DNA from 2 places in the Azonexus hydrophilus genome. Region 2 is predicted to be linked to the other one. Evidence: predicted binding sites of a transcription regulator. Region 2 holds the regulator's gene; the other holds the start of a gene.
What was found. Region 2 encodes HrcA, which represses chaperone genes, less so after heat shock. Its sites were predicted from a motif close to TNTTAGCACTCNNNGNCNNNGAGTGCTAANA; they were not measured.

Region 1: the regulator HrcA is predicted to act here: its motif matches at 7,336-7,366, upstream of AADV58_RS04020 (co-chaperone GroES).

The regions. Positions count from the first base shown of each region.
Region 1 covers NZ_CP151406.1:817,588-832,154, forward strand. Annotated here, with positions in the region: gene AADV58_RS03975 (TrpB-like pyridoxal phosphate-dependent enzyme) at 1-458, shown strand, start outside; gene AADV58_RS03980 (SPOR domain-containing protein) at 463-1,158, shown strand; gene coaE (dephospho-CoA kinase) at 1,155-1,778, shown strand; gene zapD (cell division protein ZapD) at 1,839-2,597, shown strand; gene AADV58_RS03995 (DNA gyrase inhibitor YacG) at 2,608-2,814, shown strand; gene AADV58_RS04000 (Nudix family hydrolase) at 2,816-3,763, opposite strand; gene AADV58_RS04005 (ATP-binding protein) at 3,760-4,632, opposite strand; gene AADV58_RS04010 (murein transglycosylase A) at 4,680-5,903, shown strand; gene AADV58_RS04015 (ammonium transporter) at 6,060-7,262, shown strand; gene AADV58_RS04020 (co-chaperone GroES) at 7,450-7,740, shown strand; gene groL (chaperonin GroEL) at 7,789-9,441, shown strand; gene AADV58_RS04030 (DUF485 domain-containing protein) at 9,588-9,905, shown strand; gene AADV58_RS04035 (cation acetate symporter) at 9,902-11,587, shown strand; gene AADV58_RS04040 (response regulator transcription factor) at 11,818-12,489, shown strand; gene AADV58_RS04045 (sensor histidine kinase) at 12,467-13,984, shown strand; tRNA gene AADV58_RS04050 (tRNA-Phe) at 14,058-14,133, shown strand; gene AADV58_RS04055 (HD-GYP domain-containing protein) at 14,328-14,567, shown strand, end outside.
Region 2 covers NZ_CP151406.1:2,985,261-2,999,827, forward strand. Annotated here, with positions in the region: gene AADV58_RS14420 (TMEM165/GDT1 family protein) at 1-491, shown strand, start outside; gene recN (DNA repair protein RecN) at 488-2,146, opposite strand; gene AADV58_RS14430 (NAD kinase) at 2,149-3,063, opposite strand; gene hrcA (heat-inducible transcriptional repressor HrcA) at 3,112-4,140, shown strand; gene hemH (ferrochelatase) at 4,140-5,243, shown strand; gene AADV58_RS14445 (VCBS repeat-containing protein) at 5,299-6,357, shown strand; gene AADV58_RS14450 (methyl-accepting chemotaxis protein) at 6,397-8,016, shown strand; gene AADV58_RS14455 (protein kinase domain-containing protein) at 8,058-9,407, opposite strand; gene grpE (nucleotide exchange factor GrpE) at 9,560-10,102, shown strand; gene dnaK (molecular chaperone DnaK) at 10,172-12,109, shown strand; gene dnaJ (molecular chaperone DnaJ) at 12,207-13,340, shown strand; gene AADV58_RS14475 (ABC transporter substrate-binding protein) at 13,444-14,567, shown strand, end outside.

The DNA of each region.
Region 1 (14,567 bases), 1.3 Mb from region 2:
CCAAGGGCGCCTACACCTACGATTACGGCGATGCTTCCGGCTACACGCCGATCATGAAGATGTACACGCTCGGCCACGACTTCATGCCGCCCGGCATCCACGCCGGCGGCCTGCGTTACCACGGCGCTTCACCGCTGCTCTCGCAGCTGTTCCATGAAAAACTGCTCGACGCCATCGCCGTGCCGCAGGTCGGCACCTTCGAGGCCGGCGTTCAGTTTGCCCGTGCCGAAGGCATCATCCCAGCGCCGGAATCCTGCCACGCGATCCGCGCGACCATCGACGAGGCGCTGCGCTGCAAGGCCACCGGCGAAGCCAAGACGCTGCTGTTCTGCCTGACCGGTCACGGCCACTTCGACATGGCGTCGTACGACAAGTATTTCTCCGGCAAGCTGGAAGACTACGAGTATCCGGCCGAAGCCATCGTCGAATCGCTGAAGCACCTGCCCAAGGTCGGCTGAAATCGTGAAAATCCTCGTCTTCCTCCTTGTTCTCGCCAACCTGTTGTTCTACGCGTTTTCGACGGGATTGATCGATACGGGCGGGAGCAACGAGAGCAACCGGGTCGGACTGCAGTTGCATCCCGAGCGGATCCGCATCGTCGCCAGCGGCGAGCCGCCGGCGCCTGCTGCACTTCAGGCAGCGCCGGTCGAGCCGGTGCCGGCTGAAGTTGCCACGACCGAGGTTGTGGCCGAGGCGGTGGCGCCGGTCTGCCTGCGCTGGGCTTCGTTGGCCAAGGTTGAGGCGGAGCGCGTCGGACGGGTTGTCGGTGGTGGTTTTGCCGACTTCACGCTGGCGCAGGCAGCAGTTGCCGGCGAAGGCAGCGGCTGGTGGGTGCATATGCCGCCCCAGGCCAATCGTGCCGCCGCCGAGAAGAAAGCGCAGGAATTGAAGGCGCTGGGTGTCAGCGAGTATTTCATTGTCCAGGAAGGGGCGTCGCGCAACGCCATTTCGCTCGGCATCTTCAGTACCGAGAAGGGGGCGCAGGAACATCTGGCCAAGCTGAAGGCACAGGGCGTGCGGTCGGCGCGGGTGGGCGCGCGGCCGGACAAGGACGGCAATCTGCAGGTCGAACTGCGCGGCCCGGCGGGGCGCAAGGATGCGTTGCTGGCGGCGCTGGCCGAAGCCCTGCCCAAGAGTCCGCCGAAAGATTGCGAGTGAGTCATTACGTCGTCGGTCTGACGGGCGGGGTCGGCAGCGGCAAGACGACGGTCGCCGACCGCTTTGTCGAGGCGGGGGCGGCGCTGGTCGATACCGATGCCATCGCCCATGAGCTGACGGCTGCCGACGGTGCGGCCATGCCGCTGCTGCGCCAGGCTTTCGGCGACGCTATCGCCACCCCGGACGGTGCGCTGGACCGGGCGGCGATGCGCCGTCTGGTCTTTGCCGACGCCTCGGCCCGAACGCGCCTCGAATCCATCCTCCATCCGCTGATCCGCGAGCTGTCGGATCAGCGTTGCCGTGCCGCGACGGCGCCCTACGTGATCCTGGCGGTGCCGCTGCTGGTCGAGTCGGGGCAGTACCGCGAACGTTGTGATCGTATCGCCGTCGTCGATTGTCTGGAGAGCCTGCAGATCGAACGCGTCATGGCCCGTAACGGGCTGTCGCGGGCCGAGGTCGAAGCCATTCTGGCGGCCCAGGCCAGTCGCCGGCAGCGCCTGGCGATTGCCGACGATGTCATCGACAACGGCGGTGACAAGGCAAATCTCGACGCACAGATCGCTGCCCTGCATCGGAAATATCTCGCCTCTGCCCTGAAAAAACCTAATGCAAACTGTTGAGATTTGCATGCAAATGGCTCAGAATTCAGCACAATTTTCCGATTACCGGAACCGGGCCGAGTGATTACCTACGAATATCCGTTCAACGAGCGCATCCGCACGCTGTTGCGTCTCGAAGACCTCTTCGAGAAGACGGCTTACTTCGCCCGGGCGGACGGTCAGCACGAACACCATGCGGCGCTTGTCGCCCTGTTCGAAATCCTCGAAGCGGCGGGGCGTGCCGACCTCAAGATGGACCTGATCCAGGAACTCGAACGGCAGCGGCAGACCTTGCTGGCCTTTCGCAACAACCCCGATATTTCCGAAGAAGCCCTGTCCGGCGCGCTCTACGAAATCGAGCAGTCGTCGGCCGCGTTACTCGGCATGAGCGGCAAGATTGGCCAGTATCTGCGCGACAACGACTGGCTGATGAGCATCAAGAGCCGCGCTGCCATTCCCGGCGGCGTCTGCGAATTCGACCTGCCCTCGTATCACTGGTGGCTGCACCGCGACCCGCAAACCCGGCGGGCGGCGCTGGAAGGCTGGAGCAAGCCGATGTTCGCGCTGCGTGACGCGTCGGCCATCGTCCTGCGCCTGCTGCGTTCGAGCGGCCGGCCCAAGCGCCATGTCGCCGTGCATGGGCAGTTCCAGCTCAATCTCGGCGGTACCTCGGCGCAGATGGTGCGCGTCGAAGTCGATCCCGAGGAAGCCGCGGTCCCCGAAGTCAGCGCCAACAAGTACTTCCTCAACATCCGCTTCACCAAGCCACCGCTCAATGAACTGAAAGCGCGTGGCTGCGAGCGCGATGTCGAGTTCGACCTGACTTTCTGCAACCTCTGATTTTCCACCCATGACCAAGCCGCGTATCGTCCGCTGCCCGCAGTGCGGCCAGGATTCCCTGTGGGCGCCCGAGAACAAGTGGCGCCCGTTCTGTTCCGAGCGCTGCAAGCAGATCGATCTGGGCGCCTGGGCCAGCGGCAGCTACACCATTCCCGGTCAGCCGACCGACGAGGAAACCGCCGCGCCCGGCGTCGATTTCCTCGAAAGCAAGCGCTGACTTACCAGCCGCGCATCAGCGCAATGCCGTGGGCGCCGTGGTGTATGGCGCTGTCGCGCAGGGTTTCGCGCATGCCGCCCAGGGCGAACACCGGTAGCCGGTTGCCGGCGCGGTAATCGGCGAAGCGGCGCCAGCCGATGCCGGGATGCTCGGGGTGGGTCGGCGTTGCCAGGACCGGGCCGAGCAGCGCGTAATCCAGTTCCAGTTCGCCGGCCCGGGCAATTTCCTCTGTCGTGTGGCAGGAGGCGCCGACCCAGGCGAAATCCGGACGTTGGGCGCAGGCGGCCAGCGCTGCCGCTGAGAGGTGCACGCCGTCGGCGCCGCAAAGCTTTGCTAGTTCGATATCGTCGTTGATGACCACCGGTGCGCCGTGGCGCTGGGCGAGGTCGACCACGGCAGCGGCGAAAGCCGCTCGCTGCGCGGCCGGCAGGGATTTGTCGCGGACCTGGATCAGCGGCGCCGGGCCGACGCCCAGTCGCCGTTCGAGGCGGGCCAGCCAGGCCTCGGTGCCGCTTTCCTCGGCCATCGAGATGAGCATCGTGTCGGGCAGCGCCAGGGCTTTCAGGATGGGGTCGTTGGCCGGTAGCACGGGCGTCACGCTGGCCGGACGGCCGCGTTCCTGCCAGTCTACGGCGCTGTGTTCGAGCGGCGCGGTGATGCCGATTTCGCCGGTCCAGGCGGTGACGCGCCAGAAATTGAGGCGGACCGTCGCATGCGGGTAGGTGAACACGCGGGTCAGCCAGGGGTGGCAGACGGTGACGCTGATCCCCAGTTCTTCGTGCAGTTCGCGCACCAGTGCGTCGCGCACGCTTTCGCCGGCCTCGACCTTGCCGCCGGGAAATTCCCAGTAGCCGGCGTAGACCTTGCCTTCCGGACGCTGGGCGAGCAGGAATTCGCGACCGTCGGCGCGCAGCATCACGGCGGCCGCGACTTCGACGATGGCGCTCATGCCGGCTGGCGCCCGGCCAGGTCGCGGGCGAATTGCCAGGCGACGCGGCCCGAGCGCGACCCGCGTGACAGTGCCCAGTTCAGCGCTTCGCGTTCGCTGGCGGCGATCACTGCGTCGCTAATGCCGAACTGCCGCGCCCAATGCGCGAAGACGGCCAGGTAATCGTCCTGCGAGAAGGGGTAGAAGGAAATCCACAGGCCGAAGCGTTCGGACAGCGAGACTTTCTCCTCGACCGCCTCGCCGGGGTGGATTTCGTCGCCGACGCGCTGGGTTTCCAGGTTTTCCGACATGTATTCGGGCATCAGGTGGCGGCGGTTGGAGGTGGCGTAGATCAGCACGTTGTCCGGCGGCGCCGCGACCGAGCCGTCGAGTACCGACTTCAGGGCCTTGTAGGCGGTTTCGCCGGCTTCGAACGACAGATCGTCGCAGAAGATGATGAATTTTTCCGGCCGGCCGTCGACCAGGTCGACGATGTCCGGCAGGTCGATCAGGTCGTGCTTGTCGACTTCGATCAGGCGCAGGCCGTCGGCCGAGAATTCGTTGAGCACGGCCTTGACCAGCGAGGACTTGCCGCAGCCGCGGGCGCCGGTCAGCAGCACGTTGTTGGCGCCCTGGCCGGCGACGAACTGACGGGTATTGGCGACGATGCGGGCTTTCTGGTCGTCGACGGTCTCGATGTCGCTGAGGCGGATCGGGTGCGGCTTGCCGACGCCCTGCAACCAGCCGCGGGCACCGCGCTTGCGCCAGCGGAAAGCCACGGCGGCGTGCCAGTCGGGCAGGGGCGGGGCCGGTGGCAGCGTGGCTTCGAGGCGGCCGAGCACATGCTCGGCGCGGGTCAGCAGGCGTTCGAGTTGGGCGGAGTCGATCATGGTGGCAGGTATACTGTGCGGCAAAGCTGCCCACTCTAACCAAAGCCATGTCAAAAAGCCAAGTTGTCCTGTTTGCTGTCGCCCTGCTGCTGGCCGGGTGTTCGACCTTGCCCGGCTTGCCCGCGCCATCCGAAGAAAAGGCGCCGGCCTGTCCGCCCTGCGCTGCCTGTCCGGCGTGTCCGGCCGTCGAAACGCCGGTGCAGCCGCCGGCCTTCTCGCGCGTGTTCACGCCGGCGAGCTGGGACGAGCTGCCAGGCTGGAAGACCGACCAGCATGCGGCGGCCTGGCCGGCCTTCGTCCAGTCCTGTCGCGGATTGCAGCGGCGCAATACCGGTCAGTTCTGGCGCGAGATCTGCGCCGGGGTCGATGCAGTCGACGGCAAGTCGGACGCTGCCGTGCGCCAGTTCTTCGAAGCCCGCCTGCAACCTTACGCGGTGTCGACGGCCGACACGTCGGCGGTCAGCGGCATGGTCACTGGTTATTACGAACCGCTGCTGCTGGGCAGCCGCGCGCCGGGCAAGCGCTTTGCGTTTCCGGTGCATGGCGTGCCGGAGAACCTGCTGACCATCGAACTGGGCGACCTCTTCCCGGAACTCAAGGGCAAGCGCGTGCGCGGCCGGGTCGAGGGCAACAAGGTTGTGCCCTACTGGACGCGCGGCGACATCCTGGCCAATGAAAAATTGCCGGCGAAGACGCTGGCCTGGGTCGACGATCCGATCGAACTGTTCTTCCTGCAGATCCAGGGCTCGGGCCGCATCCGCCTGCCCGATGGCAGCACCATGCGGGTCAATTACGCCGACCAGAACGGTCATCCGTATCGCTCGATCGGCCGCCTGCTCGTCGATCGCGGCGACCTGAAACTGGAAGAGGCGTCGATGCAGGGCATTCAGGCCTGGGCGCGGGCCAACCCGGCGCGCCTGGACGAGCTGCTCAACAGCAATCCGAGCTATGTCTTCTTCCGCGAGATGCCGGCCAGTGACGACGGTCCGATCGGCGCACTCGGTGTGCCGCTGACGCCCGAGCGCAGCATCGCCATCGATCCGCGTTCGATTCCGCTGGGGGCGCCGGTCTTCCTGGCGACGACGCGCCCCAATTCGGCGCAGCCGCTGAACCGGCTGGTGATGGCGCAGGACACCGGTGGTGCCATCCGTGGTGCGGTGCGCGCCGATTTTTTCTGGGGCTTCGGCAAGGAGCCGGGTGCCTTGGCTGGCCGCATGAAACAGGACGGCCGGATGTGGGTTCTGCTGCCGCCGGGCTATCCGCTCGACTGAGTTGATGCACGATGCCGGGGCGTTCGCCCTGCGTCATGCACGCTCGCGGTGCGCGTTTTGTTTTGGTGCATTTTCCAATGCACTGATTTGAAACGGATTTGATGCACTGGAATGGTGCTTGCTTTTCCAGCCCCCAGATCATTTTCTGGGGGTCCCATGGAAACTTTGCATTCTGGCAGCAACGTATTGTTCATTCTTCTGGGCGGCATCATGGTGCTGGCCATGCACGCCGGCTTCGCCTTCCTCGAGGTTGGCACGGTGCGCAAGAAGAATCAGGTCAACGCGCTGGTCAAGATTCTGACCGACTTCGGCGTGTCGACGATTGCCTACTTCTTCATCGGCTACGGCATCGCTTACGGCGTTCATTTCTTCAGCGGTGTCGAGACGCTGATGGAGAAGAACGGCTATGAACTGACCAAGTTCTTCTTCCTGCTCACCTTCGCCGCCGCGATTCCAGCCATCATTTCGGGCGGCATTGCCGAGCGCGCGCGCTTTTATCCGCAACTGGCGGCCACCTTCATGCTGGTCGGCTTCGTCTATCCCTTCTTCGAGGGGATCGCCTGGAATGGTGCCTTCGGCATCCAGGATTGGCTGACGGCCACTTTTGGTGCGCCCTTCCATGATTTTGCCGGCTCCGTTGTGGTGCATGCGATGGGCGGCTGGATCGCGCTGCCGGCGGTGCTTCTTCTTGGTGCGCGTTATGGTCGTTACACCAAGGACGGCCGGGTGTCGGCGCATCCGCCTTCATCGATTCCCTTCCTGGCGCTCGGCGCCTGGATCCTGACGGTAGGCTGGTTCGGCTTCAACGTGATGAGCGCGCAGACCATCGAGAACATTTCCGGCCTGGTTGCGATCAACTCGCTGATGGCCATGGTCGGCGGCACGCTGGCGGCGCTGGTATTCGGCAAGAACGACCCCGGCTTCGTCCATAACGGCCCGCTGGCCGGTCTGGTCGCCATCTGTGCCGGTTCCGACCTGGTGCATCCGATGGGCGCGCTGGTCATCGGCGCCATCGCCGGCGGGATGTTCGTGATCCTGTTTACGCTGACCCAGAACCGCTGGAAGATCGACGACGTCCTCGGCGTCTGGCCGCTGCACGGCCTGTGCGGGGCCTGGGGCGGCATCGCCGTCGGCATCTTCGGCAGCACCGCGCTCGGCGGCGCCGGCGGCGTTGCCTTCATGTCGCAACTGCTGATGACTCTGCTGGCAATCGGCGTCGCGCTGGTCGGCGGTTTTGTCGTCTATGGCGGCCTGAAGCGCGCATTCGGCCTGCGTCTCGACCAGGAAGAGGAATACCAGGGCGCCGACCTGAGCATCCACCGCATCACGGCGACGCCGGAGCGCGAACCGAGCTGGTAAATCGGTAGGCGGGTGGAAGCCGAAAACAAAAAACTTCCACCCTGCCCTTGAAATCGGCCAAGGGCGTCACTATTATTAGCACTCACTGACGACGAGTGCTAACAAACGCCCGCGTCGGTCCCGGTGCCGCAGCCGCGTGCCCGGCCAATTTCAGTGTTTTGCAGATAAAACTACAGGAGCGATATCCATGAACATCCGTCCTTTGCACGACCGTGTGATCGTCAAGCGCGTCGAAGCCGAGCGCACCACTGCCTCCGGCATCGTCATCCCCGATTCCGCTGGCGAAAAGCCGGATCAGGGTGAAATCCTGGCCGTCGGCCCGGGTAAGCGCGACGACAACGGCAAGCAGATCGCCCTCGACGTCAAGGTTGGCGATCGCGTCCTGTTCGGCAAGTACGCCGGCCAGGCCGTCAAGGTCGATGGCCAGGAAGTCCTGGTCATGCGTGAAGAAGACATCATGGGCGTGCTGCAGAAGTAATTCCTGCATCCGACCTATTCCACAGAACAATTTTCAGGAGCTATTCACATGGCAGCCAAAGAAGTCAAATTCGGTGATTCCGCCCGCGCCCGTATGGTCGAAGGCATCAACATCCTGGCCGACGCGGTCAAGGTCACCCTCGGCCCGAAGGGCCGCAATGTCGTGCTCGAGCGTTCGTTCGGCGGCCCGACCGTGACCAAGGACGGCGTTTCCGTCGCCAAGGAAATCGAACTGAAGGACAAGTTCGCCAACATGGGCGCCCAGATGGTCAAGGAAGTTGCTTCCAAGACTTCCGACATCGCCGGTGACGGCACCACCACCGCCACCGTGCTGGCTCAGGCCATCGTCCGCGAAGGCATGAAGTACGTTGCCGCCGGCATGAACCCGATGGACCTCAAGCGCGGCATCGACAAGGCTGTCGCCGCCACCATCGAAGAACTGAAGCAGATCTCCAAGCCGTGCACGACGACCAAGGAAATCGCCCAGGTTGGTTCGATCTCGGCCAACTCCGATTCCTCGATCGGCGACATCATTGCCGAAGCCATGGAAAAGGTCGGCAAGGAAGGCGTCATCACCGTTGAAGACGGCAAGTCCCTGGCCAACGAACTCGACGTCGTCGAAGGCATGCAGTTCGACCGTGGCTACCTGTCGCCGTACTTCATCAACAACCCGGACAAGCAGGTTGCCCTGCTCGACAACCCGTTCATCCTGCTCTTCGACAAGAAGATTTCGAACATCCGCGACCTGCTGCCGGTCCTCGAACAAGTCGCCAAGGCTTCCCGTCCGCTGCTGATCATCGCCGAAGACGTCGATGGCGAAGCGCTGGCTACCCTGGTCGTCAACAACATCCGTGGCATCCTCAAGACCGTTGCTGTCAAGGCCCCGGGCTTCGGTGATCGTCGCAAGGCCATGCTGGAAGACATCGCCATCCTGACCGGCGGTACCGTCATTTCCGAAGAAACCGGCCTGTCGCTGGAAAAGACCGACCTGAAGGATCTGGGTCAGGCCAAGCGCATCGAGATCGGCAAGGAAAACACCACCATCATCGACGGCGCCGGCGACGAAGCTTCGATCCAGGCTCGCGTCAAGCAGATTCGCATCCAGATCGAGGAAGCCTCTTCCGACTACGACCGCGAGAAGCTGCAGGAACGCGTGGCCAAGCTGGCCGGCGGTGTTGCCGTGATCAAGGTTGGCGCTGCCACCGAAGTCGAAATGAAGGAAAAGAAGGCCCGTGTCGAAGACGCGCTGCACGCCACCCGTGCCGCCGTTGAAGAAGGCATCGTTCCTGGCGGCGGCGTTGCCCTGCTGCGTGCCCGTTCCGCGGTCAAGACCCTGAAGGGCGACAATCACGACCAGGACGCCGGCATCAAGCTGATCCTCAAGGCGATCGAAGCCCCGCTGCGCGAAATCGTTGCCAACGCTGGCGACGAGCCGTCCGTGGTGGTCGACAAGGTCGTTCGCGGCAAGGGTAACTACGGTTACAACGCCGCTTCCGGCGAGTACGGCGACATGGTCGAAATGGGCGTGCTGGATCCGACCAAGGTCACCCGCACCGCGCTGCAGAACGCCGCTTCCGTGGCCGGCCTGATGCTGACCACCGAGTGCATGGTGGCCGAACTGGCTGAAGACAAGCCGGCCGGCGGCATGCCCGACATGGGTGGCATGGGCGGTATGGGTGGCATGGGCGGCATGGGTATGTAATACCCGGCCGGCCTCGCGCCAGTCACAGGCCCCGCTTCGGCGGGGCTTTTTTTCGCCCGCTTTTTGCGGCATCGCAACATCCGCCGGAATGCGCTATTCTTGCGGCCTTTGCGTCGCCGGACCGGTGGTCCGATGGAGTCGGTTTCATGCAGAAACAAGCTGCGAGTTGCGGCCATATTCGTGAAAATCCGCGATTTCTGGCGCTGGTCAGAAAACGGAACCGCTTCGCTTTTTTCCTGGCTGCCCTGATCGTCATGGCCTACTTTTCCTACATTCTGGTGTTGGCGTTTTCGCCGCATTGGCTGGCGCTGCCGTTATTTGACGGCATGGCGACGAACACCGGCCTGCTGTTCGGGCTGGCGATCATCGTGCTGACCGTGGTCCTGACTGCTGTTTACGTGCGCCGGGCAAACCGGGAATTCGATGCCGATACGACCGAAATCCGCCGCCAGGCATTGAAATGAGCCTCTCCATCCGTTTCCTGATTCTTGCTGCCTGCGCGCTGGCAACTGCCGGTGCCGCGCTGGCCATGCCCTCGGTCGGCCTCGGGCCGCGCCAGCCGACCAACTGGTCGGCGATCACCACCTTCATTTTCTTTGTCGGCGCCACCTTGTGGATGACGCGCCTGGCGACCGTGCGCAGTCGTTCCTCGGCCGACCTGTATTCGCCGGGTGGCGGCATTTCCGGCTTCCAGAACGGGTTGGCGATTGCCGGTGACTACATGTCGGCGGCGTCCTTCCTGGGGATTTCCGGCCTGGTTTTCGTCAGCGGCTTCGACGGGCTGATCTTCTCGGTCGGCTGGCTGGTTGGCTGGCCGGTGATCACCTTCCTGATGGCCGAGCGCTTGCGCAACCTGGGCAAGTTCACCTTTGCCGACGTCGCCGCCTACCGTTTCGCGCAACGTCCGGTGCGCACCTTTGCCGCCTTCGGCTCGCTGGTCGTGGTGCTTTTCTACCTGACCGCGCAGATGGTCGGCGCCGGCCAGTTGGTGAAAATCCTGTTCGGGCTGGAGTACGCCTACGCGGTGATCATGGTCGGCATCGTGATGATGATGTACGTGCTGCTCGGCGGCATGACGTCGACCACCTGGGTGATGATCAACAAGGCAGTTTTCCTGCTTGCCGGCACGACGCTGATGGCGCTGGCGGTGATGTTCCATGCCGGCTTCAACCCCGAGGCCCTGTTTGCCCGGGCCAGCGACCTGCATGTGCTGAAGGACGCGCTGATGGCACCCGGCGGCTTGATCAAGGATCCGGTGTCGGCGATCTCCGTCGGCATGGCGCTGATGTTCGGTACGGCCGGCCTGCCGCACATCCTGATGCGCTTCTTCACCGTCTCCAATGCGCGCGAGGCGCGCAAGTCGGTGGCCTGGGCGACGCTGTGGATCGGTTATTTCTACGTGCTGACCTTCATCATCGGCTTTGGCGCCATCGTCAGCCTGATCGGCAATCCCGGCCCCTATTTTGTCGGCGGCAAGGTTGCGGGTGGTTTGCAGGGCGGGGCCAACATGGCGGCGGTGCACCTGGCCAGCGCGCTGGGCGGCGATCTTTTCCTGGGCTTCATTTCGGCCGTGGCCTTCACCACCATTCTGGCCGTGGTGGCCGGCCTGACCCTGTCCGGCGCCTCGGCCGTGTCGCACGATCTCTACGCCACGGTGTGGCGCAAAGGCAATGCCCGCGCCAGCGACGAGCGCCGGATATCCAAGCTGACCGCCTTTTCCCTCGGTGTGGTGGCTGTCATCCTCGGTATTGTCTTCGAGCACGAGAACGTCGCCTTCCTGGTGATGCTGGCTTTCTCGATTGCCTGTTCGGCCAATTTCCCGGTGCTTTTCATGGCCGTGCTGTGGAAGGACTGCACCACGCGCGGGGCGACCGTTGGTGGTTTTCTCGGACTGGCCACGGCGGTGGTGCTGACGCTGCTGTCGCCGGTGGTCTGGGAAAGTGCCTTGCACAACCCGGTCGGTTCGGCGCCGTTCCCGTATGCTTCGCCGGCGATTGTCTCGATGCCGCTGGCCTTCGTGGCCATCTGGCTGCTGTCGCTGCTTGATCGTTCGCCGCAGGCGGCGCGTGAGCGACTCTTGTTCCAGGATCAGCTGATTCGTTCGGAAACCGGTATCGGTCACGTTGCCGTGCGGCCGCATCAGTAGCCGCGTCAATTCGACGCAGCGACGATCCCGACGCTTTTGTTATTTGCTAGACTTGTCGGGATTCCGGGTGCCGGAAAAAAACGGTAGGGGGCTGTCCAGTGCAGGATCGGACCACCCCCTGAGTCGGGGCTTGCGCCTCGAACTCCTAAGACCATAAAAGGAGAACAGCCCGTCCAGATTAATGGGGCAGGCTTACAAAATGCTTACGCCTCCTGGGGGGAGTGTCGAACATGCGAATTCTGATTGCCGAAGACGATGCGATCATCGCCGACGGTCTGAGCCGTTCCCTGCGCCAGGCCGGCTATGCGGTGGATTGGGCAGCCAATGGCCTGGATGCCGACACCGCGTTGCTGACCGTCGAATACGACCTGCTGATCCTCGATCTCGGCCTGCCCAAACTGTCCGGCCTGGAAGTGCTCAAGCGACTGCGTTCGCGCAATTCGCAGTTGCCGGTGCTGATCCTGACCGCACTTGACGGCACCCACGACCGGGTCAAGGGCCTCGACCTGGGCGCTGACGATTACATGGTCAAGCCGTTCGAACTGGCCGAACTGGAAGCCCGGGTCCGCGCCCTGACGCGGCGCTCGGCCGGAACGGCGCCAACCATCCAGTGCGGTTCGCTGAGTTACGACCAGGTCGGTCGGGTGGCCAATATCGACGGTTCGCCGCTGGAGTTGTCGGCGCGCGAAGTCGGTCTGCTCGAAGTGCTGCTGTCGCGCATGGGGCGCCTGGTGAGCAAGGACCAACTGGTCGATCACCTGTGCGGCTGGGGCGAGGAAGTGAGCCACAACGCGATCGAGGTGTACGTCCATCGCCTGCGCAAGAAGCTGGAACCCGGCGGCGTCAAGATTGCCACCGTGCGTGGCCTGGGCTATTGCCTTGAACGACCGCAAGGCGAGTAACCCGCCCGGCGCCAGCGGCCCGCTGTCGCCGGAAACCGAGCGCTCGCTGTTCGGCGAGATTCTCGACTGGATGCTCGCGCCCCTGCTGTTCGTCTGGCCGTTGAGCATCGCCTTCACGCACTACTTCGCCAACAACGTCGCCAACTTTCCCTACGACCAGTCCCTGCGCGAGCACGTCGCTACCATCAGCCGGCAGGTGCAACTGGTCGACGGCAAGCCGGTGCTCTCCCTGCACGCGACAACGCGCGCCATGTTGCGGGCCGATGAACTCGACAGCGTCTATTTCCACGTCCTGACTCAGGACAAAAAACTGCTTGCCGGCGACCTCGACTTGCCGGTGCCCGAATTCCCCGGGCAAGCCGAGATGGTCCCCGGCGAAATCTACTTCCGCGACATGGAGTACAAGGGCCAGGATATCCGCGTCGCCTATTCCTTCATCGCCGAGCCGCAGGCCCCGGTCGAGGAGTGGGTGCTGGTCGAGGTTGCCGAAACAACCGAGAAACGCACGCAACTGGCCAACCGCATTGTCGCCAGCGTGATCCTGCCGCAATTCATCATCATCCCGCTGGCCGTCATGCTGGTCTGGTTCGGCCTGTCGCGCGGCCTGCGGCCGCTGACCCGGCTGCGCAACACCATCGAGGACCGCGATCCCGCCGACCTGTCGCCGATTGCCACGCGCCGCGTGCCGGAAGAACTGGAGCCGCTGGTCGAGGCGTTCAACGAAATGCTCGAGCGGATGAAGCGCAACGTCGAGGCTCAGCAGCGTTTCGTCGCCGACGCTGCGCACCAGATGCGTACGCCCTTGACCGGTCTGAAAACTCAGGCCCAGTTCGCCGTCCGCGAAACCGACCCGGCCGCCCTGCGCCATGCTCTGCGCCAGATCGCCACCGGCGTCGACCGGGCCGGTCGCCTGGTCAATCAGTTGCTGACGCTGGCGCGGACCGAAGGCAGTGAAATCGGCCAGCAGAAACACGAACCGACGGACCTCGCGCTGCTGGTTCGCGAGGTGGTCGAGGACTGGGTCATCGTTGCCCTGGAAAAGAGCATCGACCTGGGTTTCGAGTCGGCCGGCAAGGCCATGATCACCGGCAATCCCTTCCTGTTGCGCGAGCTGGCCAAGAACCTGATCGACAACGCCATCCGCTACACGCCGCCCGGCGGCCACGTGACCTGCCGCATCATCGACACCGGCAAGACCGTATTGCTTGAAGTCGAGGATGACGGGGTGGGCATTTCGCCCGAACAGGCGGAACTGGTGTTCGAGCGTTTCTACCGCGTCGACGATGCGGCCGGCGAGGGCAGCGGCCTGGGTCTGGCCATCGTCCAGGAAATCGCCAACCAGCACGATGCCCGTGCCACGCTGCGCCCGAATCCGCGCGGCAAGGGGGCGGTTGCCCGGGTGGCCTTCGCCACCTGGTACCCGCCGCTGCCGCCACCGAACCCACCGGATGACTACGCCGAACTCTACCGGCAGTCGCCGCCCCTCGGTCCCTGACGCCGGGAGTCCTGAAAATCTGCGCAACGCCCTTGCAGAGCATCGGTGCTATCGCTATAATGCGCGCTCTTTAGGCCAATTAGCTCAGTTGGTAGAGCAGCGGATTGAAAATCCGCGTGTCCGTGGTTCGATTCCGCGATTGGCCACCACGAATAAATGTAGAAAGCCCGGTTAAAAGCCGGGCTTTTTGCATTTCTGGTGCTGCTTGCTGGTTGAAGATGAAATCCATGTGCTTCTGGTATTTCTTCGTCATAAGGTGTAAAAAGTCGAAATCCCGTAGATGCAGCAAGGTGTTTGAAGGACGATGGCGGCCTATAGCTCGAACCGACACTGTGTGGAGAAATTGCTCAATCTCTCCGAGAGCCACTCGATCGTGGCGACTGAGGATATCTACGACGAGCATGGGATGAAGCTGCTCGCCAAGGGCGCCGAGATTTCCCGGGAGATGCAGGATCGCCTGCTGCTGCGCAAGTTGCGGGCGCCACTCGAATCTTCACTGGCGGTTCATGACGGTCTGACGGTCGGCGAAATGATGCAGGGGGCGATCGATCTGATTGCCGAAGTGCCTGCCCTGGCCAGTATT
Region 2 (14,567 bases):
TGACCCTGGCCTCGCGCCATCGCGGCCTGCCGGTCGCGCTCGGCGCCATCGCCGCCTTTGCCGTACTCAACCTGCTCGCCGTGCTATTCGGTGCTGCTGTTGCCGCCTGGTTGCCGGGCTGGCTGGTAGCGCTGGCCGTCGCCGTGCTGTTCGCCGTTTTCGGGATCAGCGCCCTGCGCTACCGTGAAGAGGATGAGGACGAGGAAATCGAGGAAAAACCGGGGCACGGCATCTTCGCCACCACCTTCCTGCTGATCTTTCTGGCCGAATTCGGCGACAAGACCCAGATTGCCGTCGCCGGCCTGGGCAGCACCGGCAGCGCCGCCGCCATCTGGACCGGCGCCACGCTGGCGCTGGCCACCACCTCGCTGCTCGGCATCATCGCCGGCCGCCGCCTGCTCAACCGCTTGCCGCTGGTCTGGATTCACCGTGTCAGCGGCGTCTTCTTCCTGTTACTGGCCGCTTTCGCCGCCACCAAGGTGTTCGCCTAAGCGTCCAGGCGCAACAGCTCACGGGCGTGCTGCAGGGTGATATCGGTAATCTCGACGCCGCCCAGCATGCGCGCGATTTCCTGGACCCGGCCATCGTCGTCGAGTGCCTTGATCGCCGACAGCACGACGCCGTCGCGCCCCGCCTTGCTCACCTGCCACTGCCAGTCGGCCTGCGCCGCCACCTGCGCCAGGTGGGTAACGCACAACACCTGCCGCTCACGGCCGAGTTCGCGCAGCAGACGACCGACGATTTCGGCGACACCGCCGCCGATGCCGACATCGACCTCGTCGAAGATCAACGTCGGCACGCTGGCCGAGCGCGAAGTCAGCACCTGGATGGCCAGGCTGATGCGCGACAGCTCGCCGCCGGAAGCGACCTTGGCCAGCGGCCTGGCCTCGTTGCCAGCGAGACCGCCGATCCTGAATTCAACCTGTTCGAGGCCGTAAACCGCACCGCCATCGACCGGCAACAGCGCCACCTCGAAACGGCCTGAGGACAGCGCCAGCTGGCGCATGATCTCGCTGACCCGGGCGCCCATCTCGTCGGCAGCCTGGCGCCGTCCGGCCGACAGCCGCCCGGCGACTTCCAGATAGGCACTGCGCAGCGCATCGACACGCGCCTGCAAGCCTTCGAGATCGGCCGCCGCCGACAGTTCGGCCAGCCGCGCCTGCCAGCCGGCGAGCAGCGCCGGCAACTCGACCGGCGGCACCCGGTGCTTGCGCGCCTGGGTCATGACTGCGTCCATCCGCGCTTCTACTTCGGCCAGCCGCGACGGATCGAGATCGGCGCGATCAGCATAGCGGCGCAGCGTGGACACGGCGTCCGACAACTCGGCCTGGACCGAACCGAGCAGTCCGGCAACCTCGGCCAGCGCCGGATCGTAGTCGGCCAGCCCGGCCAGCCGGGTGGCGACGCGGTCGATCTGGCGCTCGCAGGCGGCGTCGTCCTCGGCGAGCACGGCCAGCGCGTACTGGGCGCCCTCGATCAGGCTGGCCGCATGGCCGAGGCGGCGATGCTCAAGGTCGAGTTCGGCCCACTCGTCGGCGGTGAAGGCCAGCGCTGCCAGTTCGCCAACCTGCCATTCCAGTTGTTCGCGCTCACGCAGTAGCGCTGCCGCCCCTTCGCTCGCGCTCCGCCAGGCCTGCTCGGCATCACGCCAGGCCTTCCAGGCGCCACCGACCTCGCGCGCCAGATCGCCCAGGCCGGCATGACCGTCGAGCAACTGGCGCTGCGCATCGGCGCGCAGCAGTGACTGATGGGCGTGCTGACCGTGAATATCGACCAGCCATTCGCCGACTTCGCGCAACTGCTGGACGGTCGCCGACGAACCATTGATCCAGGCGCGCGAGCGGCCGTTGGCGTCAACTACCCGGCGCAGCAGCAGCTCGTCGCCGACGTCGAGCCCATTTTCATCGAGCCAGGCGGCGACTTCGGGCACGGCGGCAACCTCGAAGGTGGCGGCGATCTCGGCCTTGTCGCAGCCGGCGCGGACGACGCCGGCGTCGCCGCGCTCGCCGAGCGCCAGGGCCAGGGCGTCGATCAGGATCGACTTGCCGGCGCCGGTTTCGCCGGTCAGCGTGCCGAAACCGGCGGAAAATTCGAGTTCGAGGCGGTCGACAATGACAAAGTCGCGCAGAGTCAGGTGGCGAAGCATGCTTATCCCTTGGGCCGCTCGCTCCACTGCAGCTTCTGCCGCAGCATGGCGAAGTAGCTGTAACCCGGTGGATGCAGGAAACAGATGGTGTGTTCGGAACGGCGCAGACGGACGCTGTCGCCGGTCTGCAGGTCGAGCGTCAGCTGACCGTCGAAGTGCACCCGCGGGTCGTCGGCGTGAGTGACGCGCAGTTCGATGTCGGCGTTGTCATTGACGATCACCGGGCGGTTGGTCAGCGCGTGCGGGCACAGCGGCACCAGCGCGATGCCGGTCAGCGTCGGATGCAGGATGGGGCCGCCGGCCGACAGCGAATAGGCGGTCGAACCGGTCGGCGTCGACACGATCAGGCCGTCGGAGCGCAGGTTGTAGATGAACTCGCCGTCGATGAACAGTTCGAATTCGATCATGCGGCCGATCGCGCCCTTGTCGATGACGACATCGTTGAGCGCCATGTTGGTCGCCAGCTCCTTGCCGTCGCGGATCACCTCGGCCGCCAGCAGCATGCGGTTCTCGCGCAGGAAACGGCCGTCGAGCAGGTCGTCCATGCAACTGAGCATGTCCTGGCGGGCGATGTCGGTCATGAAACCGAGCCGGCCCTGGTTGACGCCGACCAGCGGCACGCAGTAGCGGGCCAGTCGGCGCGCCGCGTTGAGCATGGTACCGTCGCCGCCCAGGACGATGGCAACGTCGGCGTGGGCGCCGATGTCGTTGAAGCCGCAGGTGACCCAGCGCGACAGATCGACCAGCTTGCCGATGTGTTCGGCGGTCTCACGCTCGACGAAGACCGAGACGCCGCGCTCGTGCAGGTACTCAGCCAGGCGTCGCAGCGATTCGGCGATTTCCGGGCTGTGGTACTTGCCGACGAGGGCGATGGTTCGGGGTTGGCGCAGGCGGTTCATGGGTGCGAATTCTTGCATAAAAAACGGCTTGCCGTGCCGCCGCCGCTTTTGGGTAGAATCCACGCCATGCTTGATGATCGCTCGCGCACCCTGCTCAAGGCCCTGGTCGAACACTATATTGCCGACGGGCAACCGGTCGGCTCGCGCGCCTTGTCGAAATTTTCCGGCCTCGACCTGTCGCCGGCGACGATCCGCAACGTCATGGCCGACCTCGAGGAAGCCGGCTTCGTCGCCAGCCCCCACACCTCGGCCGGACGGGTGCCGACGGCGCGCGGCTACCGCTTGTTCGTCGACAGCCTGCTCACCATGCAACCGCTGGAGGCCCGCCAACGCGGCGAAATTCAGGAAGCACTGCATGGCCTGCCGTCAAACCAGGTCATTGCCAACGCCTCGCAACTGCTGTCCAGCCTGACCCATTTCGCCGGCGTCGTCATCGCGCCGCGCCGCGCCGCCAACCGCATCCGCCAGATCGAATTCCTCAGCCTGTCGGAAAAACGCATCCTGCTGATCATCGTCACCACCGACGGCGACGTACAGAACCGCATTCTGAGCAGCGACAAGGCCTACACGCCGTCTGAGCTAGTCACCGCCGCCAACTACCTTAACCAGAATTTCGCCGGCCTCGATTTCGAGCAGATCCGCCAGCGCCTGGCCGGCGAAATCCAGCAATTGCGCGAGGACATCAAGCCGCTGATGACGCTGGCGCTGGAAGCAGGCGACGCCGCGCTGTCGGAAAACGCTCAACCCTATGTCATTTCCGGCGAAAAGAACCTGCTCGATGTCGAGGAGTTGTCGTCGAACATGAAGCGCCTGCGCGAACTGTTCGAACTTTTCGAGCAGCGCTCCAGTCTGATGCGGCTACTCGATATTTCCAACCGCGCCGAAGGCGTCAAGATCTTCATTGGCGGCGAATCCGGCATCGCCACCCTTGACGAGTGCAGTGTCATCGCTGCCCCTTACAGCGTCGACGGCCAGATCGTCGGCTCGGTCGGCGTCATCGGACCGACCCGGATGGCCTACGAAAGGGTCATTCCCATCGTCGACATCACCGCCCGACTGCTGTCTTCAGCCCTCTCCTACAAAAACGACAACTGATGCCCCGCTTCCAGCCCGAACCGCCCTACCGCCACGGCACACCTGCCGGCACCGCGATCATCCTGGCCAACCTCGGCACGCCCGAGGCGCCGACCGCGCCCGCCTTGCGCCGTTACCTCAAGCAGTTTCTCTCTGATCCGCGCGTCGTCGAAATCCCCAAGGCGCTGTGGTGGCTGATTCTGAACGGCATCATCCTAAATATCCGGCCAAAGAAATCCGCCGCCAAGTACGCCACCGTGTGGACCGACGAAGGTTCGCCGCTGCGCGTGCACACCGAGCGCCAGGCCAAGCTGCTCAAGGGACTGCTCGGCGAGCGCGGCCACCGGGTCGACGTCGCCTGGGCAATGCGTTACGGCCAGCCCTCGGTCGGCGCCGTACTCGATCGCCTGAAAGCCGCCGGCTACCGGCGCATCCTGATCGTGCCGATGTACCCGCAGTACGCCGCCAGCACCACCGCCACCGTCGTCGACGAAGCCGCCCGCTGGCTGCTGCAGACGCGCAACCAGCCGGAGATGCGTTTCCTGCGCAACTACCACGACGACGCCGGCTATCTGGCGGCGCTCGAAGCCAGCGTTCGTCGCCACTGGCAGCAAGTCGGCCCGCTGGCCGACGGCGACCGGCTGCTCATGAGCTTCCACGGTCTGCCCAAACGCAGCCTCGACCTTGGCGACCCTTACTTCTGTGAATGCCACAAGACCGGCCGCCTGCTCGCCGAACGCCTCGGCCTGCGCGACGATCAGTACCAGATCTGCTTCCAGTCCCGCTTCGGCAAGGCCGAATGGCTGCAGCCCTACACCGCGCCGACCCTGCATGCCTGGGGCCAGGCCGGCGTGCGCCGGGTTGACGTGATCTGCCCGGGCTTCTCCGCTGACTGTCTGGAAACGCTCGAAGAAATCGCCCAGGAAGGCCGCGAAGACTTCCTTGCCGCCGGCGGCAAGGCATATCACTACATCCCGGCGCTCAACGAGGAACCAGACTGGATCGCCGCCCTCGCCGATCTCGCCGAACGCCATCTGGCTGGCTGGGAGACCCGGGCAGCGGATGACCCGCAAGCGCTCGCCAAGAGTCTGAGCGAAGCCAGAAAATACGGAGCAGCATCTTAATTTTCCGGCGCGCCTGCCGTTAACAATGTGTCAGACACATTGCCGGGAGGCCACCATGAAAATCGCCAGCGCCGAACTGCAGTTGGCCTCATCGCACAGCAGCATGCAGCGTCACGAGGTCAGTGAATCGCTGCGCGCCTGGGTTGGGCCCCAGCGCCCAGATTTCGAAGGCCGGGGCACGAACAATCCGACGCCGGCCCGCCCGCAAGTGGTCATCTCCGAGGCCGGCAAGGCCGCAGCGGCGAGCAGCATCGACCAGGACATCGAAGACCGCATCGACGAAGATCCGCGCATGCTGCTGATGCGCCTGATGCTCGAAGCACTGACCGGCAAGTCGACCCGCATCTTCGATGCGCGCGAACTCGCGGACCGCTCCCGTCCGGTCGATGTCCCAGCCTCGCCGGGCAACGCCGGTGGTCAGAATACGAACGCCCCGGCCGGTTTCGGCATCGAATACGACTATCACGAATCCTATACCGAACTTGAAGCCACCAGCTTTACCGCCAGCGGCACCGTCAAGACCGCCGACGGTAAGGAAATCCGCTTCGACGTCACCCTGATGATGTCGCGCGCCTATCACGAGGAAAGTTCGATCAGCCTGCGCCTGGGCGATGCGGCGCGCAAGGTCGATCCCCTGGTTCTCAACTTCTCGGGCAACGCCGCCAGCCTGCTGGATCAACGCTTCTCCTTCGACCTCGACAGCGATGGCAAGGAAGAGCAGATTTCCCGCCTGGCCAGTGGCAGCGTCTACCTGGTCTTCGATCGCAATGGCGACGGCAAGATCAACAACGGCAGTGAAATGTTCGGCCCGAATTCCGGTGACGGCTTTGCCGAACTGGCACAGCTCGACGACGACGGCAACGGCTGGATCGACGAGAACGACGAGGCCTGGCAGAAGCTGAGTCTGTGGCAGCCCGATGAAAAAAATGGTTCAGGCGAGCTGAAATCCTTGAGCGAAAGCGGCGTTGGCGCGATCGCGCTGGCGCGCGTGGCGACGCCATTTGACCTCAAAGGAAACACGAATACGCTTTTTGGACAAATTCGCACTTCAGGAATTTTTTTGCATGAGAATGGCGCTGCTGGCACAATCCAACAAATAGACTTGGCCGTCTGAGACAAACTGACCAAGTCGTCACAACAAGGGTTGATAAAAATGCCGCGCTTTGCCGACTTGAAAATCTGGGTTCGCCTGACTGCCGCCATCTGGGTTGTTCTTGCACTGATCTGGGCCGGAGCCATCGTCTGGATGACCAACGTCAATCGCGAAACCGCGATCAACCAGGCCAAGGATTTCTCGCAGAGCATTCACGAAATGACCATGGCCGGCCTGACCGGCATGATGATTACCGGCACCGTCGATCAGCGTGAGGTCTTCCTTGACCAGATCAAGCAGCTGTCGATCATCAAGGACCTGCACGTCGCCCGCAGCGAAGCCGTGATCAAGCTGTACGGCCCTGACACCAAGAGCAACCGCGAACTCGACGCGCAGGAGCAGAAGGTGATGCGCGAAGGCAAGCCTTACATCGCCGTCGAACATGAAGCCGGCAGCTCCTTCCTGCGTGTGATCAACCCGACCAATGCCTCACCCAACTATCTCGGCAAGGACTGCATCGTTTGCCACCAGGCCCCGGAAGGTACCGTCCTCGGTCTGGTCAGCATGAAGGTTTCGCTCGACTCGGTCGAGGCCGAAGTCGCCAGCTTCCGCCTGAAGATTGCCGGCGCCGCCCTCGGCGCCCTGGGCGCACTGCTGCTGATCATCTACTTCCTGACCCACCATTTCGTCACCGTACCGCTCGACCACCTGCGCAGCGGCCTGCGTGACATCGCCCGCGGCGAAGGCGACCTGACCCGTCGCCTGCCGGTCAAGGGACGGGATGAGGTCGGTCAGTCGGCCCAGGTATTCAACGAAATGATGGGCAACTTCCAGCAACTGGTCAGCCAGGTCCGCGATGCCGCGACTCAGGTTTCGGCCCGGGTTGCCGCGCTATCCGACAGCGCCGACCGGGTTTCCCAGAGCTCGCATCAGCAGAACGAAAAATCCAACGACGCAGCCTCTGCCGTCGAACAACTGGTTTCCAGCATCTCGTCGATCGCCCAGAGCGCCGAGCATGTCCAGCACCAGTCGCAGGAAAGCCTGGCCCGCGCCAACGAAGGCAGCCGCAACCTGCAGACCCTGCTCGGCGAAATGAACGTTGTCGAAGGCGCGGTCAAGGAAATGGCCGACTCGGTGAACAACTTCGTGCGCAACACCGAAGCCATCACCATGATGACCCGCGAGGTCAAGGACATTGCCGAGCAGACCAACCTGCTGGCGCTCAACGCCGCCATCGAGGCCGCCCGCGCCGGCGAACAGGGCCGCGGCTTCGCCGTGGTGGCTGATGAAGTCCGCAAGCTGGCCGAAAAGTCCTCGCGCTCGGCCAGCGAGATCGACACCATCACCGCCAGCCTGAGCGCCCAGTCGGTTGCCGTCCGCCGCAGCATCGAGGCCGGCATCCACCACCTGGAAAGCAGCCAGGCCGCCGTCGCTTCGGTCTCCAGCGTCCTGCAGGCGACCAACGGCTCGGTCAGCGAAGTCGGCCAAGGCCTCGACGCCATCGCTGCCGCCACCGAGCAGCAACGGCGCTTCTCCGGCGATGTCGAAACCAGCATCGAAGCCATTGCCGGCATGGCGCGCAGCAATACCGGCGCCGTCGAGCAAACGGCCGGTGCGGCACACGACCTCAAGCGTCTGGCCGATGGCCTGGCCAATCTGGTTGGCCGTTTCAAGGTCTGATTGTCAGGGCCCCGGCAGCGCCTTCGGCCTGCCGGACTGGATCAGTCGGGCGCCAGTTCGAGGTTGAAACCGCTGCCGTACTGAGAGCTTTTCTCCGGCTCAAGCGCCGCCTGCCCAAGACTGGCGGCAATCTTGTTCACCTCGCGCATGCGCTGGATCATCTTCGCCAGCAAGACGTTACGCATGCGCTCGACCAGCTCCTCCGACGACAGGGCCAGCGCGGCCGCATTGATTTCGAGGAACAGCGTCGGCTCGAGCGAAACCACGGTGGCGTGGCGCAGATCGCTCGACGGATGCAGGAAAGCCACCTCACCGACCGGTTCGCCGGCTGACAGCCGGCACAGGGCCTTGCCGGCGATCGAGATTTCGACGCAACCGGAAATGATGATCCCGAACAGTTTGTTGTTGCTGCCCTCGCGGATCAGCGCAACGTTCGGTGCAATTTCCCGCCACACGGAAACCCGCAACACTTCCCACAGTTCGATGTTCTCGAACTCGGTGAAGAACTGCAGCCGCCGCAACTGCTCGAAGCGACGGTTGTCCTGCTCGGTCTGGTCCTCTTCGAGCATCTGGTAACGAACGGCGGAAAGGTCCTTGGCCATTTCCGCTCCGTTCCGGTAGCGGCTGTAGAGGTCCTTCTCCAGCGCCTTGCGCAGGACGGCGTTGAGTCCTTCGGGCAGGTTCGGATTGAGCGAGGTGACCGCCGGGGCATCGGTGTTGACGATCTTGTACACCAGCGTCGCCTGGTTGTTCGCCCGGAACGGCAAGCGCCCGGTGAGCAACTGGAACAGCACCACGCCCAGCGAGTAGAGATCGGTCTTCTGATTGAGCGGATAGGCCTTGATCTGCTCGGGCGACATGTAAGCGGGCGAGCCGACCCCCATGATGAAGGTCGAGTCGCGGTCCATGTCCTTGTTCATGTTCAGGGCCAGGCCGAAATCGGCGATCTTGGCTTCGTCGTTGGCCGCAACCATGATGTTGGCCGGCTTGATATCGCGATGGATGATGCCCTGCCGATAGGCAGCATCGAGCGCCATGCAGCACTTGAAGATGATGCCGATGACCCGGTGCATGGGCAGCAGCTTGTCGATCCGGCAGTGCTGCTCAAGGCTGAAGCCGTCGACGTATTCCATCGCCAGATAGGCAAAATCGTCCTCGACCACGGCATCGTAGACGCGCACGATGTTCGGATGATCTAGCCGCTTCGAGACCATGCCTTCATTCTGGAACAGCTTGCGCATGCGCCGCGACATGGCGGCACAATCCTGGCCGAAACGGATGACCTTGACGGCCACCTGACGGTCTTCATCCGGGTCGTCACACAGGTAGACCGTGGCGGTCGCGCCCTTGCCCAACTCTCGAATTACGCGGTATTTGCCTATTGTTTCCATGGCCGACAATCTGAGGATGCCCTGCTGCCCGGATGCTAGCACGGGCGCCGCAGCAGCACTGTAAACAAGTGTGATCAAAAAGTTCCCGAAAGACTCTTGAAAACCAGCGAAGGACCCCCAACTGTTTCGACAGTCTTTTTGGAGAAACGTGCATGTCCAATCCGGAAACCCCGCAGGAAAACCAGCCTGACATCGAAGTCAATGACGCAGCACCGCAGGAATCGCATACCGACACCCTGCCCAGCATCGAAGAACAGATTCGCAACCTCGAACTCAAGGTCGCCGAGACCCACGATGCCTGGCTGCGCGCCAAGGCCGAAGGCGAGAACATCCGCCGCCGTGCCCAGGAAGACATCAGCAAGGCGCACAAATTCGCCGTCGAGAAGTTCGCCGGCGAACTGCTGGCCGTCAAGGACAGCCTGGAAGCCGCGCTGGCGGTTCCGGAACAGACCGTCGACAGCTTCCAGTCCGGCGTCGAGCTGACGCTCAAGCAACTGGTTGCCGCCTTTGAAAAGAACGCGCTGATCGAGGTCAATCCGGCTGGCGAGAAGTTCGACCCGCACAAGCACCAGGCGATCGGCATGGTCGATTCCGACCAGGAAGCCAACACCGTCGTCACCGTCCTGCAAAAGGGCTACCTGATCGCCGACCGCGTGCTGCGTCCGGCGCTGGTCATGGTCGCCAAGGGCAAATAATCCACTTGAAATCCGGGGCGACGCCCCCACTTCACGAACATCGGTAATTCACTTTCAGGAAAGAACATCATGGGCAAGATCATCGGTATTGACCTCGGCACCACCAACAGTTGCGTCGCCATCATGGAAGGCGGCACCCCCAAGGTCATCGAAAACGCAGAAGGTGCGCGCACCACGCCGTCGATCATCGGTTACACCGAAGACGGCGAGATCCTGGTCGGCGCCCCGGCCAAGCGCCAGGCGGTGACCAACCCGAAGAACACGCTGTACGCAGTCAAGCGCCTGATCGGGCGCCGCTTCGAAGAAAAGGAAGTGCAGAAGGACATCGCCCTGATGCCGTTCAAGATCACCAAGGCCGACAACGGCGACGCCTGGGTCGAAGCCCGCGACAAGAAGATCGCACCGCCGCAAGTTTCCGCCGAAGTGCTGCGCAAGATGAAGAAGACCGCCGAAGACTACCTCGGCGAGGAAGTCACCGAAGCTGTCATCACCGTGCCGGCCTATTTCAACGACAGCCAGCGCCAGGCCACCAAGGACGCCGGCCGCATCGCCGGTCTGGAAGTCAAGCGCATCATCAACGAACCGACCGCTGCTGCGCTGGCCTTCGGCATGGACAAGGTGTCCGGCAAGGACAAGAAGATTGCCGTCTATGACCTCGGCGGCGGCACCTTCGACATCTCGATCATCGAAATCGCCGACGTCGATGGCGAAAAGCAATTTGAAGTTCTGGCCACCAACGGCGACACCTTCCTCGGCGGCGAAGACTTCGACCAACGCCTGATCGACTACATCATCGATGAATTCAAGAAGGAATCCGGCACCGACCTGAAGAAGGACGTGCTCGCCCTGCAACGCCTCAAGGAAGCCGCCGAAAAGGCCAAGATCGAGCTGTCCTCGAGCCAGCAGACCGAAGTCAACCTGCCCTACATCACCGCCGACGCCTCCGGCCCGAAGCACCTGGCACTGAAGATCACCCGCGCCAAGTTCGAGTCGCTGGTCGACGAACTGATCGAGCGCACCGTCGCCCCGTGCATCACCGCACTCAAGGACGCCGGCTGCAAGATTGGCGACATCGACGACGTGATCCTGGTCGGCGGCCAGTCGCGCATGCCGAAGGTGCAGGAGAAGGTCAAGGAAGTGTTCGGCAAGGAGCCGCGCAAGGACGTCAACCCGGATGAAGCCGTCGCCGTCGGCGCCGCCATCCAGGGCGGCGTGCTGCAAGGCGAAGTCAAGGACGTGCTGCTGCTCGACGTCACCCCGCTGTCGCTCGGCATCGAAACCCTGGGCGGCATCATGACCAAGCTGATCCAGAAGAACACGACGATCCCGACCAAGGCCTCGCAAGTCTTCTCGACCGCCGATGACAACCAGGGCGCGGTGACCATCCACGTCCTCCAGGGCGAACGCGAAGTCGCTTCCGGCAACAAGAGCCTCGGCCAGTTCAACCTGGAAGGCATCCCGCCGGCCCCGCGCGGCACGCCGCAGATCGAGGTCATCTTCGACATCGACGCCAACGGCATCATGCACGTTACCGCCAAGGACAAGGCCACCGGCAAGGAAAACAAGATCACCATCAAGGCCAACTCCGGCCTCAGCGAAGAAGAAATTCAACGCATGGTCAAGGACGCCGAGCTGCACGCCGAAGAGGACAAGAAGGCGCACGAACTGGCCGATGCCCGCAACCAGGCCGACGGCATGGTGCACATGGTCAAGAAGTCGCTGACCGAATACGGTGACAAGCTCGACGCCGCCGAGAAGGAAGCCATCGAAGCCGCGATCAAGGACGTCGAGGACGTGTTGCGCGACGGCGACAAGGACGTCATCACTGCCAAGACCGAAGCCCTGTCGGCCGCCGCCCAGAAGCTGGGGGAGAAGATGTACGCCCAGCAGCAAGCCGAAGGCGCCGCCGCCGGCGCTGCCGGTGGCGAACAACCGAAGGAAAAGACCGTCGAAGGCGATGTCGTCGATGCCGAATTCACGGAAGTGAACAAGGACAAGAAGGCTTAAAACGGACGCCTGCGCGCCGTTTTAAGTGGCCGGATCAAAGCGGACGCCCCGGCGCCGCTTGATCCGGCCTTTGTGCAGTAACTGACGGGAACCAGTCATGTCTAAACGCGATTTTTACGAAATTCTCGGCGTCAACCGCGACGCTGCGGACGACGAAATCAAGAAGGCCTACCGCAAGCTGGCCATGAAGTACCACCCCGACCGCAACCCGGACAATCCGTCGGCCGAGGAAAAATTCAAGGAAGCCAAGGAGGCCTACGAAATCCTGTCGGACGCCCAGAAGCGCGCCGCCTACGACCAGTACGGCCATGCCGGCGTTGACCCTCAGGCGGGCATGGGTGGTTTCGGCGGCGGCGGTGGCGGCGGCTTTTCCGACGCCTTCGGCGGCATCTTCGACGAAATTTTCGGCAATCGGGGCGGCGGCGGTGGCGGCCGTTCGAATATCTATCGCGGCGCCGACCTGCGTTACAACCTGGAAATCACCCTCGAACAAGCCGCCCACGGTACCGAGACCAAGATCCGCATCCCGACCATGGAGGAGTGCGATGTCTGCCACGGTTCCGGCGCCAAACCGGGCACCCAGCCGAAAACCTGCCCGACCTGCGGCGGCTCCGGTCAGGTGCGCCTGCAACAAGGCTTCTTCTCGATCCAGCAGACCTGTCACAAGTGCCACGGCACCGGTCGCTTCATCGCCGACCCTTGCAAGAACTGTGGTGGCGCGGGTCGCATCAAGCAGCACAAGACGCTGGCGGTGAAAATCCCGGCCGGCGTGGATGAGGGCGATCGCATCCGGCTCGCCGGCGAAGGTGAGCACGGCGTCAACGGCGGCCCACCGGGCGACCTCTACGTACAGATCCACCTCAAGCAGCACCCGGTGTTTCAACGCGACCACAACGACCTGCATTGCGAGATGCCGATCTCCTTCACTACCGCTGCGCTCGGTGGCGAAATCGAAATTCCGACACTGGACGGCGCCGCTGCCATCAAGATTCCGCCGGAAACCCAGTCCGGGCGGGTCTTCCGTCTGCGCGGCAAGGGCATCAAGGGCGTGCGCAGCCATACGCATGGCGACCTGATGTGCCATGTCGTCGTCGAAACGCCGGTCAACCTGACCGACCGCCAGAAGGAATTGCTGCGCGAACTGGAAGAGTCCAGCAAGGACACCGACCACAAGCACAACCCCAGGGCCAAGTCGTGGATGGCCAAGGTGCGTGAGTTCTTCGGTGAATAAGTAGTCCGGCAGGACAGTCGCGGCACATTGTGTCGCCGCGACTGTCCTGCTTTGCCTTTCCACTGCTAGAATCACAGCAGGTTTCAGGGAGAGGAACGACAGCATGAGAGTTTTCAAGAAATTTGCCGCGGCCTGTGCCATGGCGCTTTCCACGGTTTGCTGGGCAGACCCCGGCCTGACCGACACCAGCATCACCATCGGCATGTCCGCCCCCTTCTCCGGGCCCAACGGCGCCTACGGCGAGGACATGCGGCAGACCATCCAGTCCTATTTCGAGCAACTGAACAAATCCGGCGGCATCAATGGCCGCAAGCTGCAACTGGTTGCGCTCGACGATGGCTACGAAACGGAACGCACGGTTGCCAACACGCGCAGCCTGATCAACGAAAAGAACGCCTTCGCCCTGCTCTCGTTCTATGGATCGAGCCCGACCACCGAGGCCATGAATTCGGTCTTCGGGCCGGCCAAGGTGCCGCTGGTCGGCACCATTTCCGGCGCCGAGACACTGCGCCAGCCGATCTCGGCCAATCCGAATTCGCGCTACATGTTCCACGTCCGCGCCAGCTATGCGGATGAAACCGAAGCCATCGTCAATCAGATGGTTTCGATCGGCCTGCGCAGCATCGCGGTCTTCTACCAGAACGACGGCTTCGGCAAGGCCGGCCTCGACGGTGTCACTGCCGCGCTGAAAAAGCACAACCTGACGCCCTCGGCGATTGGCACGGTCGAGCGCAATTCGCTCAACGTCAACGCCGCTGTCCAGTCGATTGCCAAGGGCAATCCGCAGGCAGTGGTCATGGTCACGCTGTACAAACCAACTGCAGCTTTTGTCCGGGCCATGAAGCGCGCCGGACAGAATCCAATGTTCATGACCCTGTCGCCGGTCGGCACCGAACAACTGGTCCAGGAACTGGGACCGGAAGCCCGCGGCATCGGCATTTCCCAGGTCGTTCCCTACCCCTGGAACGACATCGTGCCGGTCGTCCGCGATTACCAGAAACTCGGCGCCAAGGGCGGCAACTACTCCTACTACGGACTGGAAGCCTACCTGACCGCGCGCACCATGGTCGAAGGCCTGCGCCGCGCCGGCCGCGACCTGTCGCGCGAAAAACTGGTCACGGCCCTCGAGTCGATGAACGGCACCGATTTCGGCGGTTACCGCGTCAACTATTCGGGTACGGCGCGTCACGGCTCACGCTTTGTCGAACTGACCGTGATCGGCCCGGG